One region of the Mycobacterium sp. NGS41 genome, then DNA from elsewhere that is predicted to be linked to it. Evidence: predicted binding sites of a transcription regulator. Region 1 holds the regulator's gene; each other region holds the start of a gene.
The links. Region 1 encodes LexA, which represses DNA repair genes until DNA is damaged. Its sites were predicted from a motif close to CGAACANNTGTTCG; they were not measured.
Positions count from the first base shown of each region.

Region 2: the regulator LexA is predicted to act here: its motif matches at 3,345-3,358, upstream of ruvC (crossover junction endodeoxyribonuclease RuvC).
Region 3: the regulator LexA is predicted to act here: its motif matches at 3,215-3,228, upstream of AC5Y21_RS19030 (error-prone DNA polymerase).

Region 1 covers NZ_JCALDF010000043.1:26,888-32,080, reverse strand. The annotation lists gene AC5Y21_RS24265 (alpha/beta fold hydrolase) at 1-662, shown strand, start outside; gene AC5Y21_RS24260 (peroxynitrite isomerase) at 723-1,208, opposite strand; gene nrdR (transcriptional regulator NrdR) at 1,251-1,715, opposite strand; gene AC5Y21_RS24250 (LysM peptidoglycan-binding domain-containing protein) at 1,879-2,373, opposite strand; gene lexA (transcriptional repressor LexA) at 2,666-3,361, shown strand; gene AC5Y21_RS24240 (LGFP repeat-containing protein) at 3,376-5,193, opposite strand, start outside.
Region 2 covers NZ_JCALDF010000034.1:1,641-6,833, reverse strand. The annotation lists gene pdxT (pyridoxal 5'-phosphate synthase glutaminase subunit PdxT) at 1-415, shown strand, start outside; gene AC5Y21_RS22160 (ABC1 kinase family protein) at 517-1,875, shown strand; gene AC5Y21_RS22155 (YebC/PmpR family DNA-binding transcriptional regulator) at 1,930-2,685, shown strand; gene AC5Y21_RS22150 (DUF2617 family protein) at 2,701-3,204, opposite strand; gene ruvC (crossover junction endodeoxyribonuclease RuvC) at 3,396-3,950, shown strand; gene ruvA (Holliday junction branch migration protein RuvA) at 3,947-4,540, shown strand; gene ruvB (Holliday junction branch migration DNA helicase RuvB) at 4,537-5,193, shown strand, end outside.
Region 3 covers NZ_JCALDF010000023.1:48,103-53,295, forward strand. The annotation lists gene AC5Y21_RS19015 (MaoC/PaaZ C-terminal domain-containing protein) at 1-406, shown strand, start outside; gene otsB (trehalose-phosphatase) at 543-1,709, opposite strand; gene AC5Y21_RS19025 (wax ester/triacylglycerol synthase domain-containing protein) at 1,759-3,090, opposite strand; gene AC5Y21_RS19030 (error-prone DNA polymerase) at 3,243-5,193, shown strand, end outside.

The DNA.
Region 1 (5,193 bases):
ACCAGTTTCCCCAGCTGGTCGAGCGACTGATCCTGGTCAGCGCCGGCGGCGTCACCAAAGACGTCAACTTCGTGTTGCGATTGGCTTCGCTGCCGATGGGCAGCGAAGCGATGGCGTTGCTGCGGCTACCCCTGGTGCTGCCGGCCGTGCAGCTGGCCGGGAAGATCGTCGGCAAGGCAATCGGAGCCACCGCCCTGGGCCACGATCTGCCGAACATGCTGCGGGTACTGAACGACCTACCGGAACCGACGGCATCAGCGGCATTCAGCCGAACCTTGCGGGCCGTGGTGGACTGGCGCGGGCAGATCGTCACCATGCTCGACCGATGTTATTTAACCGAGGCCATCCCGGTGCAGATCATCTGGGGCACAAGGGATGCGGTTGTCCCGGTCGAGCATGCGCGCATGGCGCACGCCGCCATGCCGGGCTCACTGCTGGAGATCTTCCAAGGCGCCGGACACTTCCCTTTCCACGACGACCCGACTCGCTTCATCGACATCGTCCAGCGCTTCATGGACAGCACTCAACCCGCCGAATACAACCAGGCCGCGCTGCGCGCACTGCTGAGCAGAGGCGGCGGCGCGAAAACCGTCCACGGGCCGGCGGAGACCCGGGTCGCGGTGCTGGAGGCCATCGATTCCGACGAACGCAGCGCTACCTGATCAGCTTCGGTACCAGGCCGTAGGACGTTGTAAGACAGGCGGATTGAGCTGCAATGCCGTTCACTGCTGGCGGCGTAACACCGCGGCGAGGTGATCCTGCAGCGGTTGGCCGACCGCGCCCATCCGCACCGTGTAGGAAAGCTCGTCTTGGTCGATCCGGAACGAACGGCCCAGCGCGCTAACGTTTTTGGCGGTTGGAGTCAATCCGACGGACGAGGTGATCAGCTCGATTTCGATGAGGTCGCCGCTCACTGAGTAGTTGCCCACTTCGATCTCCGTGATGCCGCTTGGGTGGGCCAGAACCAGCTCCACCTGGCCGGGTTGCGGAGCACGCAGAAACCCCGTCTCGGCATGCAATGGCTTTCCGTCGGCAACCGCCTTGGTCTTTTGCGAGTAGGCCAAAAACGGTTTGCCGACATGGCTGAACACAACTTCTTCGAAGTACTCGAACGGCTCGATCGTCGGATATTTACCCGTGCCGCGACCCGCCCAGGTACCGAGCAGTGGTTCGAGCGCTTCGAGGTTCGGGTGCAGGTCGAAAGCCATGAAATCAGCGTAGTCCGGCGACCGTCCGCTTATGGCGCTGCGTCAATTCGGTGTTGATACCTTGCGGTGCGCCCGAAGCACCTCGATCTCGCGCTCGAAATCGTCCGCTGATGAAAAGGACCGGTACACCGACGCGAACCGCAGGTAGGCAACCTCGTCGAGTTCGCGCAACGGCCCAAGGATCGCCAGGCCGACCTCGTGGCTCGGGACCTCCGGCGATCCGGCCGCACGCACGGTGTCCTCCACCTGCTGGGCCAACAGATTCAATGCGTCGTCGTCTACCTGGCGACCCTGGCATGCACGGCGCACACCGCTGATCACCTTCTCCCTGCTGAACGGCTCGGTGACGCCGCTGCGCTTGACCACGGCCAGCACCGCGGTTTCGACCGTGCTGAATCGTCGTCCGCACTCGGGGCATGACCGGCGGCGCCGAATGGCCTGGCCTTCATCGGTTTCCCGCGAATCGATCACCCGGGAGTCCGGATGCCGGCAGAACGGACAGTGCATCGCCGCTCCTTTGCCGTGCGGACATCCCGGTATCGCAGACGACTCCGAGAGTACCTGTGCGCTGCCCGGCGGAGCGAACGCTTCCGCCATCCATCCGCGTTCACCGCCACGCCCGCCGCGCGCCCGCGCCAGCGAGCGGTTTTCGCAGTGCACCGCGCTGCCGTCAGCCGACGGGTGCGATCAGGGTCTGGCCTGCGACCACCGTCGGCGAATTCAGGTCGTTGAGTTCGCGGATGCGGTCGGCAACCTGGCGGACCGGCGCGTCCGGCGCCACCCGCGCCGCCACGTCCTGCAGCGACTCCCCGGCCTCCACCCGAACCACGGCAAGCCTGTCAGGCACGTGAGAAGCAGCCGGGCCGGCGGAGTCGCCGTTGGCCATCTGCCCGAAGTGGGCGATCAGGCCCAGCCAGAGGGTGATGATGCCGGCCAGCAGTGCCAGCCCCACCGTCGTCGCGACCGTGACGGGACGCCGGCGATGAGGGGCGACGGACATCGCCACGCCGGTCCCGCGGTAGCGCGTCGGCGCACCCGCCGGCCTCGTCGGGCCGGGACCGAAAGATCGAGCCGGCCGTCCGTACGGAGCTCCCTGAACCGGGCGCCGCGCCCGGTCGGTTCTGCCGGTACGCGGCGAGATCGAGATTGTGTGGATGGTTGTCATGTGCGTTCCTCCGGTCAACTGATCCTCGCTCGTGTGTTCGACTATAGTCGCTCGTGTGTTCGATAGCCGAACATTTGAGCGAAGCGTGTCGAACGAGCAAAACGCTAGACCGCCCCACCGACAAGTTCGTCGGTCGCAATCGCTGCCATGACGTCCGGGTACCCGATCTGCCGAAGAGTTACACGCTTGTTATTCAGCAGCTCTAGGACGTGCTGGGCCCAATATCGCCGTCGCGACACACCGGTCGAACACATGTTTGATTCTGTCGGTCCGTGCGGCTACATTCAGAGCCATGAGTGACAGCAACGACACTTCGGGCGGCGCGGACGGCCGCGTCCATTCAGTGAGCTCCGGGCTTACCGAGCGACAGCGCACGATTCTGGAAGTGATCCGCGCGTCGGTCACCACCCGCGGATATCCCCCGAGCATCCGGGAAATCGGCGATGCCGTCGGCTTGACATCGACATCGTCGGTAGCTCACCAACTGCGGACGCTGGAGCGCAAGGGCTATCTGCGCCGAGATCCGAACCGCCCCCGGGCCGTCGATGTCCGCGGCGCCGACGACGCCACGGCGACGCGGGTCACGGACGTCGCCGGCTCCGACGCTCTGCCGGAGCCCACTTTCGTCCCCGTCCTCGGGCGCATCGCCGCGGGTGGACCAATTCTGGCCGAGGAAGCGGTTGAGGACGTCTTCCCGCTGCCACGTGAGCTTGTCGGCGAGGGCACGCTCTTCCTGCTCAAGGTGGTCGGCGACTCGATGGTCGAGGCCGCGATCTGCGACGGCGACTGGGTAGTGGTCCGCCAGCAGCATGTCGCCGACAACGGCGACATCGTCGCAGCCATGATCGACGGCGAAGCCACGGTCAAGACGTTCAAGCGCGCGGGCGGTCAGGTATGGCTGATGCCGCACAACCCGGCGTTCGATCCCATCCCCGGCAACGACGCGACCGTGCTGGGCAAGGTCGTTACGGTGATCCGCAAGGTATAGCTTCCAGCGGGGCTCTAGTCGGCCTTGGTGAAGCCGTTGGCTTCTGCGACTTCCTCACTGGCTAGCCAGATTTCGGCCAGTGTGTCCTCGTACAGCGCGCTGTTGGGCGTGTAGTACAGGCCGAAACTCGCATTGCCTTTGATGGGATATCCGTCCGGCGCCTGGTACGGGTCGTCCAGCGGCAAGTGGATCATCGGGCGCGCAGGCTGCGCTCTCCCTGCCGCAACCGGGCCGGCCCCTTCGGTAGCGGCCGGTGCCGCTTCCGGGATGACTTCGGCTGCCTCTCCCTGTTCGACGGCATCGTGCGAAGTGTCGATGGCCGCGTGCCGGCCGGTGCTGGGCTGGAGAGCCGAACCAGCGGCCTCGGAGGTTTCGGGGGCTTGGGGAAATGCGGTTTCCGCATGCCGGTCCTCGGCAAAGACCTCCTCGGCATAGCCGCCCTCGGGGGGAGCCTCGGCGAAAACGTCATTGCCATAACCAGCCTCGGCTGGGGGTTCGACGAAAACGTCGTCGCTATAACCGGCTTCGGCTGGGGGTTCGGCGAAAACGTCGTCGCCATAGCCGGCTTCGGCTGGCTGCTCGGCGAAAACGTCGTCGCCGTAGCCAGCTTCGGCAGGAGCTCCGTCAAATGAGTCCTCGGGAATGCCGGTGTCGACAGCAACCTCATCCGCAGAACGGCTTTCGGTCGAGATGCCGGAATCCGGGTAGCCGGCCTCGGTCAGGACGGGTATGGAAGTGGTGTCGACGTCGTCGGGATTTTCCCCTTGCTCTTCTTCAAACCCGACGTCCACAAAGTCGTCTTTCCGAGATTCTGCTTCGGATCCGGAGAGCACATCATGACCGGGTGCCTCGACGGGCGACTCATCTTCGGACGCCATTGCCGCAGCCGCGGAACGGGGCCAGCTGATCCGCGGTGGGGACTCGTCGTCCGGCGCCCGTCGCTCCGACGGGTGCACGTCGGACAGCGGGTGGTGCGGGGAGGCGAATTCGGCGTCTTCGTGGGCCCACGGCTCGGCAGCCGTGCCGTCATAGCCGGCGTCCAGGCCATTGTCAGGCTCGTAGGGTGCGGCGTCGTAGCCGAAGGCGGTATCGCGGGCGCGCCGGCGCCGGCGCCATCCGTTCAGCACCAATACCAGCGACAGCAGCAACATCAATAGGGCGACGATCGCGATCAGATACCACCATTGCCAGGCGAACTTCTTGGCATGCGGGGGCATCGCCGACTCACTCGGCTGGCTCTGGCCCGGCACCTGCAGACCGGCGAGCAATGGCGCCAGGTTGGCCGGATCAGTGGTGAACGTGTTGGTCGCGCGGTTCCACGAGATCTGTCCGCCGGTGAACTTCTGAGAGACGACGTCGCCGTCCAGGGCCTGATCGCCAACCGGCGCTCCGAGCTTGCCGGTGGGGCCTTTGAGCTTGTCCCAGGCGGCTTTCATGGCTCCGCGCACGACGTACGCGCCGTGGTCAGGCGTCCAGAAAATCACCGGCTTGTCGGGTCCGGAGAACACGGCGATCCGGCTCGAGGGCGGCAGGCCGCCGTCAGACTCGTTGGCGACGGGAAAGCCCAGCTCGCTGCCGACCGGCCCGCCCAGTGACTCGTACTTCGCCAGGATGTCGCTCTCGACGGCATTCGCGCCGGTCGCGGGGCTGAAATACACCCTGCCGCCGGCGAAGTCCTGAGCGAGCCCATCGCCGCCGATGGGATACCGGCCGCTCTTCTTGGCGCCCAACGGACCGGCGGCGCCGCCCGCCGCGCGCCAGGCCATGTTGATCACGGCAGCGGGATCGGTCTCGACCTTCAAGTCCTTCAGCTGGTCGCCCAATGTCGCCGG
Region 2 (5,193 bases), on a different contig from region 1:
CGGCCTGCTGGAGCCGTTGCGGGCACGGCTGGCCGACGGGCTTCCGGCCTACGGCTCGTGTGCCGGCATGATCCTGCTGGCCACCGAAATCCTGGACGCCGGCGCCAACGGCCGCGAGGCGCTACCTCTGGCAGCGGTCGATATGACCGTGCGCCGCAACGCCTTTGGACGCCAGGTGGACTCGTTCGAAGGCGATGTCGCGTTCGCGGGCCTGCGCGACCCGATGCGGGCGGTGTTCATTCGCGCGCCTTGGGTCGAGCGGGCGGGTGACGGCGTGCAGGTGCTGGCGCGCGCGGCCGGCCACATCGTCGCGGTACGTCAGGGGCAGGTGCTGGCGACGGCTTTTCATCCAGAGATGACCGGTGACCGTCGCATCCATCAGCTGTTCGTCGACATGGTCACCGGGCGGCCTTAACGCGGCGAGCAGACGCAGAATCGCACGATTTGAGCAGCAAACGTGCGATTCTGCGTCTGCTCGTGCACAAAATGGCGATGCCAACCAGGCATGATGTGCTCATGGGGGACATCGTGAAGGGGCGCTTCGGACGCGTCGCAAAGCTGGCGGGCCTCCCGGCCGGCGCGGCCGGGCGCGCCGCACTGGGCCTGGGCAAGCGGATGACCGGCAAGTCCAAGGAAGAGGTCAACGCGGAACTCTTGGAGAGAGCCGCAGACGAGCTGTTCCAGGTCCTGGGCGAGCTCAAGGGCGGTGCCATGAAGGTCGGTCAGGCGCTGTCGGTGATGGAGGCCGCAATACCTCCGCAATTTGCCGATCCGTTTCGCGAGGCGCTGGTCAAGCTGCAAAGCGAAGCCCCACCATTGCCCGCGGCAAAGGTGCACCGGGTGCTCGACGCCCAACTCGGCACCAAATGGCGCGAACGCTTCGAGTCCTTCGACGACACCCCAGTCGCCTCGGCGAGTATCGGACAGGTTCACAAAGGCACCTGGAAAGACGGGCGCGAGGTCGCCGTCAAGGTCCAATACCCCGGCGCCGACGAGGCGCTGCGCGCGGATCTCAAACTGATTCAACGGTTTAGCTGGGTCGCCAAGCAGGTGATGCCGCGGGCAGACGTGGACCGTCTGGTTTCGGAGGTCAGCGAGCGCATCGTGGCGGAGCTGGATTACCGTCAGGAAGCCGAGTATCAACGCGCTTTCGCGAAAGCCTTTGCAGGCGACCAGAAGTTCTGTGTCCCCGCAGTGGTTGCCAGCGCACCGAAGGTCATCATCGCGGAGTGGATGGAGGGGCGGCGTCTTTCGACCATCATCGCCGAGGGCACCCCGGATGAACGAAACGCTGTGTGCGCCTTGCTCGTCGAGTTCGCCGTCAGCTCACCGGCGCGGGTCGGACTGGTGCATGCCGACCCGCATCCGGGCAATTTCATGACGCTGGCCGACGGCCGCCTGGGCGTCATCGACTTCGGCGCCGTTTCCGAACACCCCGGCGGGATCCCGCCCGACTTCGGTGAACTCCTGTGCTGGGCCCGCGACGAACAGTGGGACGAAGTAATCCGGTTGTTGAAAAAGCTCGGGTTCATGCCGCAGCACTACGAGCTGACCACCGAGCAGGTGGTGGAATATATTCAGCCGCTCTGGGCTTATATCGACCCGCTGCGGTCCGGCGAGTTTCATTTCACGCGGCGATGGTTTCAAAAGTCGGCCATGGTCACCACCGATCCCCTCCGGGACGGATTCGCCGACCGGTTCAAGGTGGCGCGGCAGCTGACCATCCCACCCGGCTACGTCATGTTGCTGCGCACGCTGGGCGGTCTGCTTGGAGTCGCCGTGCAGCTTGACGCCCATGTGAACTACGCAGCGGTGGCCGAGCGATGGTTACCGGGATTCTTCGCACCCGGCGAGAGCCCAGTGGGGCCCACGTAGACTCGTCTGGCGAAACTTATCGAGCACCAGAATCCAAAAATGAGGTAGTACCTGATGAGCGGCCATTCCAAGTGGGCGACCACCAAGCACAAGAAGGCCGTCATCGACGCCCGCCGCGGGAAAAACTTCGCCCGTCTGATCAAGAACGTCGAAGTCGCGGCCCGTGTCGGTGGCGGCGACCCGGCCGGTAACCCGACGTTGTACGACGCCATCCAGAAGGCGAAGAAGAACTCGGTGCCCAACGACAACATCGAGCGGGCCCGCAAACGCGGTGCCGGCGAAGAGGCCGGCGGCGCCGAGTACCAGAGCATCACCTATGAGGGCTACGGGCCTAACGGTGTCGCGGTGCTGATCGAGTGCCTGACCGACAACCGCAATCGCGCCGCCAGCGAGGTAAGGGTCGCGATGACGCGCAACGGCGGGACCATGGCCGACCCGGGGTCGGTCGCCTACCTCTTCTCCCGCAAGGGCGTCGTTAACCTCGAGAAGAATGGCCTGACCGAAGACGACGTGCTGGTCGCGGTGCTGGAGGCAGGCGCCGAGGACGTCAACGACCTCGGCGACAGCTTCGAGGTCATCGCCGAACCAACCGATTTGGTAGCGGTGCGCACCGCGCTGCAGGACGCCGGTATCGACTACGAGTCGGCCGAGGCCAGCTTCCAGCCGTCGGTGAGTGTGCCGGTGGACCTGGACGGAGCCCGTAAGGTGTTCAAGCTGGTCGACGCCCTCGAAGACAGCGACGACGTGCAGAATGTCTGGACCAACGTTGACCTGTCCGACGAAGTTCTGGCCGCTCTCGACGAGGAGTGACGGCGCCGAACCCTGTCATGGGTGCCAGCGGCTAGCGGTGTGGACCACGGTGCCGCCGGAACCGGACGGGTAGAGGTGCCACGTCTGCCAGCGCCAGCCGGCGCCGTCGGGTTCGGCGACCAGCGCCGTCAGGGCCGCGTCATCGCCAGGAAACATGCCGCCGAGCCAGCCGGTTTCGGCCGCGCAGTGCTCGCGCAGGTCGGCGGCAAGGCGGCGGAACGTCTCCTCGTCGTGCGTCTCGGTACGCGATTGCAAGGAGTAGCCGGGTGCGGCAGTGCGCTCGGGAAGGTCGCCGCCGTCGCTGCTCACGGCGCATGAAACCTGCTCGGAGAAGCGGCATCTCGGGTGCTCGACCATGACGACGTGCGATGCGCCGAGCACTCCCAGCAGCAGCGCACCGGCGGTGGGGTGGTCCAGTCGGTAGGTGGCCAGGGGCCGCGGCGCGGGCGCGTTGAGCGCCAGGCCCAGTCGCGTTCCGCATACGTCCGCCGGATCCACGGCGAGCTGATGAAGAGGCACCCGACGGCCCTATGCCGCAACCATAAGCACCAGTGCTCCCACGTGAACCTTTCCGCAGTGCGAATTAACCTAACTCACGAGTCCTCGATGCGGCCCCGCGTGTCCCTACCCGATGATGTCGGACCCGGCCGTTAGGCTATCGAACAGCTGTTCGTACCCAAGCAGTTTTCCTACCAGACGGGGAGCAGGCGATGCGCGTGATGGGCGTCGATCCCGGGCTGACGCGGTGCGGGTTATCCGTCGTCGATAGTGGACGCGGCCGGCAGGTCGTCGCGCTGGATGTCGATGTGGTGCGCACACCGTCGGACGCGCCGCTGTGCAAGCGGCTGCTGAGCATCAGCGACGCCGTCGAACACTGGCTGGACACGCATCATCCCGACGTGCTGGCCATCGAGCGGGTGTTCTCCCAACACAACGTGTCGACGGCGATGGGCACCGCACAAGCCGGCGGCGTGATCGCACTCGCGGCGGCCAAACGCGATATCGACGTGCACTTCCATACCCCCAGTGAGGTCAAGGCCGCGGTGACCGGCAACGGCACCGCCGACAAGGCTCAGGTCACCGCGATGGTCACCAAAATACTTGCGCTGCAAGCCAAACCGACACCGGCCGATGCGGCGGACGCGTTGGCCTTGGCGATCTGCCACTGCTGGAGGGCGCCGATGATCGCCCGGATGGCCGCGGCTGAGGCGCTGGCCGCCGAGCGGCGACACGCGTACCTGACCAAACTGAAGGCCGCACGATGATCGCCTCGGTTCGCGGTGAGGTGCTCGACGTGGCGCTCGATCACGTGGTGATCGAGGCGGCGGGCGTCGGCTACCGGGTGAACGCGACACCGTCGACGCTGGCGACGCTGCGGCAGGGGACCGAGGCCCGGCTGATCACCGCCATGATCGTGCGTGAGGATTCCATGACGTTGTACGGGTTCTGCGACGGCGAAACCCGCGACCTGTTCCTGACACTGCTGTCGGTCTCGGGCGTCGGCCCCCGGCTGGCCATGGCGACACTGGCGGTGCACGACGCCGCGGCGCTGCGCCAGGCGCTGGCCGACGGCGACGTCACCGCCTTGACCCGGGTGCCTGGCATCGGCAAACGCAGCGCTGAACGCATGGTGCTGGAACTGCGCGACAAAGTAGGTCCCGTCGGTGCGTCCGCGGGCGCACCCGCAGTCAACGGCCATGCGGTGCGAAGCCCCGTGGTCGAGGCACTCGTCGGCCTTGGCTTTGCCGCCAGGCAGGCCGAGGAAGCCACTGACCGTGTGCTTTCCGGTGATCACGACGCGACCTCGTCCGGTGCGCTGCGTGCCGCCCTGTCGCTGCTGGGGAAGTCGAAATGAGTGACGGGGCCGCAGATCCCGAGGTGCGGGAGATTTCGGCGGCGCTGCTGTCCGGAGAAGGCGACATCGACGGCAGCCTGCGGCCGCGTTCGCTGCGGGAATTCATCGGCCAGCCGCGGGTGCGCGAACAGTTGCAGCTGGTCATCGAGGGCGCCAAGAACCGCGGCGGCACACCGGATCACATCCTGCTGTCCGGCCCGCCGGGGCTGGGCAAGACGTCGCTGGCGATGATCATCGCCGCCGAGCTGGGTTCTTCGCTGCGGGTGACGTCCGGGCCCGCGCTGGAACGTGCCGGCGACCTGGCCGCGATGCTGTCCAACCTGGTCGAACACGACGTGCTGTTCATCGACGAGATCCACCGCATCGCCCGCCCCGCCGAAGAGATGCTCTACCTGGCGATGGAAGACTTCCGCGTCGACGTGGTCGTCGGCAAAGGTCCCGGGGCGACGTCGATTCCGCTGGAGGTTGCCCCCTTCACCCTGGTCGGCGCGACCACCCGGTCCGGCGCGCTGACCGGGCCGCTGCGGGATCGGTTCGGCTTCACCGCGCACATGGATTTCTACGAGCCCGCCGAACTGGAGCGGGTGCTGTCCCGTTCCGCCGGAATCCTGGGCATCGAGCTGGGCGCCGAGGCCGGCGCGGAGATCGCCCGG
Region 3 (5,193 bases), on a different contig from region 1:
CGCACCGGAATTTCCCGACCGCGAGCCCGACGCGCGAATTGCGCTACCCACCCGCGAGGACCAGACGCTGATCTACCGGCTGTCCGGCGACCGCAACCCGCTGCACAGCGATCCCTGGTTTGCCCGGGAGATGGCCGGTTTCCCCAAGCCGATCCTGCACGGACTGTGCACTTACGGGGTGTCGGGCCGGGCGCTGGTCGCCGAACTCGGCAAGGGCGACGCCACCAAAATCACCTCGATCGCCGCGCGCTTCACCTCCCCGGTGTTTCCCGGCGAGACACTAACCACCCTGATCTGGCGTACCGAACCCGGCAAGGCGGTATATCGCACGGTGGTTGACGGCGCCGACGGCGGCGAGCCTCGAGTGGTGCTCGACGACGGCGCGGTCGAATACGCGGAGAGCTAGTCCCGGCTAGCGGCGAGATCGAGCCTGTCAACTCGCAAGGAGCAGCGAAGCTGCGGTGAGGGCGTGTGAATGACCGAAAGTCGCGCCCTGGACGCAGGCGCGACGCCGTGAACGCAGACTCGACAGCTGCCGATATCTACGCACTTTCACGACTGCCGAGCTGTCGTGCCAGTCGCTCGGTGAACTCGCTCACCCGCGCCGGACTGTCCAGGGCGAACAGCGCCGCGGTGGCACGGTCACCGTCGTCGTTGTGCCGCACCACAATTGGGACACCGTCGTGGCGCACCGCGTCGAACGCGTCCTCGTCGGTGATGTCGTCGCCGAGATAGATGGGCGTCAGCGGGCCCGAACCCGCACTGTGCAGATGATCGATCACCCAGCGCAGCGTCTTCCCCTTGTCCCAGTCGATATCGGGTCGCAGCTCGATGACTTCACGGCCCGTCGTCACCCGAAGCGACTCGCGCCGGCCCGCCGCACGTACCGCCGCGGCCACCTCACCCACCCGGTCACGCGCGGCGTTGCGGTAGTGCACGGCCACGCCAAACCGCTTGTGCTCCACCACAACACCGGTTATCGGACCGAGCTGGTCGCGCAGCTGGGCGGCCGCCTCCGCCAACACCGGTATGGCCGCCGCGGCGGCGTCGTTTTGGTGATGGGTTCCGTCCGGTGCGGTCAACTCGAACCCGTGGCTGCCGGCGTACCAGATGCCGGGCAGCCCGACGCGGTCGGTCACGTCCGCGAGGTCGCGGCCGGACAGCACCGCGACCGGGCAATGCGCGGCCAGCTTCTGCAGTGCCTCCGCCGCTCCGGCGGCGGGCCTGGCCGAATCGGGATCCTCGACGATGTCGGACAGCGTGCCGTCGAAATCGAAGAACACCGCGGGCTGCCGGGCCATCAGGACCTCGGCCAGGCCGAGAGCCTGCAGCGCGTCGGGAAGCTGCGACATTCGCCGGTCTCCGGTCCGAACGTCGATTTCCGCCAAGTCGGCGACGACCGTGTCGGCGCCGTGACTGCGCAATGCGTCGCGGTGACCGGTCTGGTCGACACCGATCACCAGAGCGAATCCGCTCTCTCGCGCCGCGCCGGTGCCGCCCTCGTCATGGGCGACGACGACACAGCGTCCCGGTCGCACCGAAAGCTGGTGAGCCGCCTCGGACAGAGCCTCCTGGCAGCTCTCGTCCGACGCGAAGACACCGGTGCCGATCCCGACGTCCTGCAACTGCCGGATCAGCACCTGGGTGGAGTTCAACGTGGTGTCGAACAGCACCGCGTCGTGGCGGCGCGGGTCGATGGTGACCGGCATTGACCCACCTTCTCACGGTGGGCAACCCCGTGTAGGGGGATGGGCGGGCTCAGCGTCGGGCGCGTGCCGTCGAGGAAGACTGCGGGCGGCGTGGCGGGCCGCCGGATGAACGCCTGCGGCGGTCCTTGGTGAACAGTAGGACCGAGTTCTGGCTGAGCGCCAGCAGCCGGGCCATGCCCGACTCGATGCCGTCGGCAAGTCGCTGGACATCCGGTGCGGCGTCGTAGTCGGCGGTGATGCCGAACACCAACTCGTCGCCGTAGCTCAGCACCGCGACCCCGGTGCTCAGTTGCAATGCCGTCGGCGGGATGGGCAATAGCCGCTCCAAGCTTTGGCCCATCAACCGCAACCGGTGGCGAGGCCCGGGCACGCTGGTCGCCAGTGTCACGACGCGGCGCTGCGGCAGCTGAGTCAGCAGTTGAATCGCCTTAGTACGCAGTGGAATTGGTAGGCAACCGAGCGTCGATTCCAGGATGCCGGGTTGGTGCTGGACGCGTGGCTTGGCCCGCATCCGACTGTGCACCAGCCGTAGTCGCTGGACCGGATCATCGTGGTCGACGGGCAGATACGGCAGCAAGGGCGACAGGGTGCGCAGTGAATCCGCACGCGGTTGTTCGCCGCGATGCAGCAGCAGCGTCCGGAAGCCCTCGGTGACGGCGGCCAGCGCGACATCGTTGCCGGTGACGCCGAATTTGCGGCAGATCCTGTCGACGTCGGCGATCCGAACTCGCACCGTGTGGTACTGCCGCATGGTGATTGCAGCCGTCGGCCCCGACCAGGCAGTCCGTGCCCACGGCCAGATCGCCTCGACGGCAGTTTCCACGGCCTTGGCGACTTTGCCCGCAGAGACCTGCCACAGGGCGTCGGCACAACTCCGAGCGTCGGTCGGTGAAACCTGTTGAACGCCCGCGTGATTGGCGAACACGTCGTTGTCAGCGTCGTCGCAGAGCCTGCTGAGGAGGTGGGCCGCCGTGATGCCGCTGTCGGCCATTCCGTGGTGAATCTTCATCAGGATCGCCCACTGGTTGTCTTCCAGGCCCTCGATGACCCAGCACTCCCACGGCGGACGGTCGGGGTCGAGGGGACGCTCCAGGGCGCGGGCAATTGCCCGGAACAATTCCGCGTCGTCGCCCGGTTGCGGGAGCGCTACCCGTTGCACGTGATGGCTGATGTCGAATGCCGGGTAGTCAATCCAATCCGACCGCAGCACGTGGGTGCACTGCGGTATTGACTCGATCCGTTCGGCGAGCAGACTTTTGAACCGCCCGTAGTCGGGCACGTCCCCGTTGACGACGGCGACCGCGCCGTTGGCCAGGCTGGCGTGCGGATCCGGATCCAGAGCCCTTAGAAAGCCCGTGTCCGATGTCGTCAGTTGTCCCATTGCCGAGTCCCGCCGTCGGTTTTGATCCGTACAAGTATCCGGCGTTGCACACCTGTCCGATAGGTCTCCCAGGTTAAGAGCATGTTTTGCAGTTGAAGATTGTTTAACAACCCAGGGATTTATTCGAACATACTTTCGATATACTGGGTGACGTGGGATGGCATAACGGGCCGCCGAGTTGGGCGGAGATGGAGCGGGTGCTCGACAGCAAGCCGCGCCATGCCGGTGCGCCGGTCGCGGCCGGTACCCCAGAAGTCCTAGCGGAAGCACCTCTGTCGCGCGGACGCCCGACCTACCAGCCCCCGCACGAGGACCGGGTGGTCCGCTCGTCCGTCGCGTATGCCGAGCTGCATGCGCATTCGGCGTTCAGCTTCCTGGACGGGGCCAGCACGCCGGAAGAGCTGGTCGAAGAGGCTGCCCGGCTGGATCTGCGTGCCCTGGCGCTGACCGACCACGACGGCCTGTATGGAGCGGTGCGGTTCGCCGAAGCCGCCGCAGAACTCGATGTGCGGACGGTGTTCGGCGCGGAGCTGTCGCTGGGGTCTGGTGTGCGCACCGAACAGCCGGATCCGCCCGGCCCGCACCTGCTGGTGCTGGCTCGCGGCCCGGAAGGCTACCGGCGGCTGTCGCGGCAGCTGGCCGTGGCGCATCTGGCCGGCGGCGAGAAGGGCAAACCGCGCTACGACCTGGATGCGCTGACCGAGGCGGCCGGCGGACATTGGCACATTCTGACCGGATGCCGGAAAGGCACTGTGCGTCAGGGGCTTTCACAAGGCCCGGAAGCCGCGGAGCGGGCGCTGGCCGACTTGGTGGACCGGTTCAGCGCCGGCCGGGTCAGTATCGAGTTGACCCATCACGGTCAGCCGCTGGACGACGAACGCAATGCGGCGCTGGCCGGGCTGGCGCCGCGCTTCGGCGTCGGCGTCGTCGCCACCACCGCAGCACATTTCGCGCATCCGTCGCGGGGACGGCTGGCCATGGCGATGGGCGCGATCCGGGCCCGGCATTCGCTGGATTCGGCAGCCGGGTGGCTGGCCCCGCTGGGCGGATCGCATCTGCGGTCCGGCGAGGAGATGGCCCGGCTGTTCGCTTGGTGTCCCGAGGCGGTCAGCGCCGCCGCCGAGCTCGGCGAGCAGTGCGCGTTCGGGCTGGCGCTCATCGCACCGCAGTTGCCGCCCTTTGACGTACCCGACGGGCACACGGAGGACAGCTGGTTGCGTTGGTTGGTCATGGCGGGCGCGCAGGACCGCTACGGGCCGGCCGGGGCGGCGTCGCGCGCTTATGCTCAGATCGAGCATGAGCTGAAAGTCATTGCACAGCTGCAATTTCCGGGCTACTTCCTGGTGGTGCACGACATCACCCGGTTCTGTCGGGAGAACAATATCCTGTGTCAGGGCAGGGGGTCGGCGGCCAATTCCGCGGTCTGTTATGCCCTCGGTGTCACAGCCGTCGACCCGATAGCCAACGAACTGTTGTTCGAGCGCTTCCTCTCACCCGCCCGCGATGGGCCGCCCGACATCGACATCGACATCGAGTCGGACCAGCGGGAAAAGGTCATCCAGTATGTCTACGACAAATACGGCCGTGACTACGCCGCCCAGGTCGCCAACGTCATCACCTATCGGGGCCGGATTGCGGTGCGCGACATGGCCCGCGCCCTGGGCTTCTCGCAGGGCCAGCAGGACGCGTGGAGCAAGCAGATCAGCCACTGGAACGGGCTGGCCGACTCAGCCGATATCGAGGACATTCCAGAGCAGGTGATCGACCTGGCGACCCAGATCCGGAATCTGCCACGGCATATGGGCATCCATTCCGGCGGCATGGTGATCTGCGATCGCCCGATCGCCGACGTGTGCCCGGTCGAGTGGGCGCGCATGGAAAATCGCAGCGTCCTGCAGTGGGACAAAGACGACTGTGCCGCAATAGGTTTGGTGAAGTTCGACCTGTTGGGGCTGGGCATGCTTTCCGCATTGCACTATGCGAAGGATTTGGTGGCGGAGCACAAGGGCATCGACGTGGACCTGGCCAAACTCGACCTCTCCGAGCCGGCGGTGTACGAGATGCTGTCGCGCGCCGATTCCGTCGGAGTGTTCCAGGTGGAGT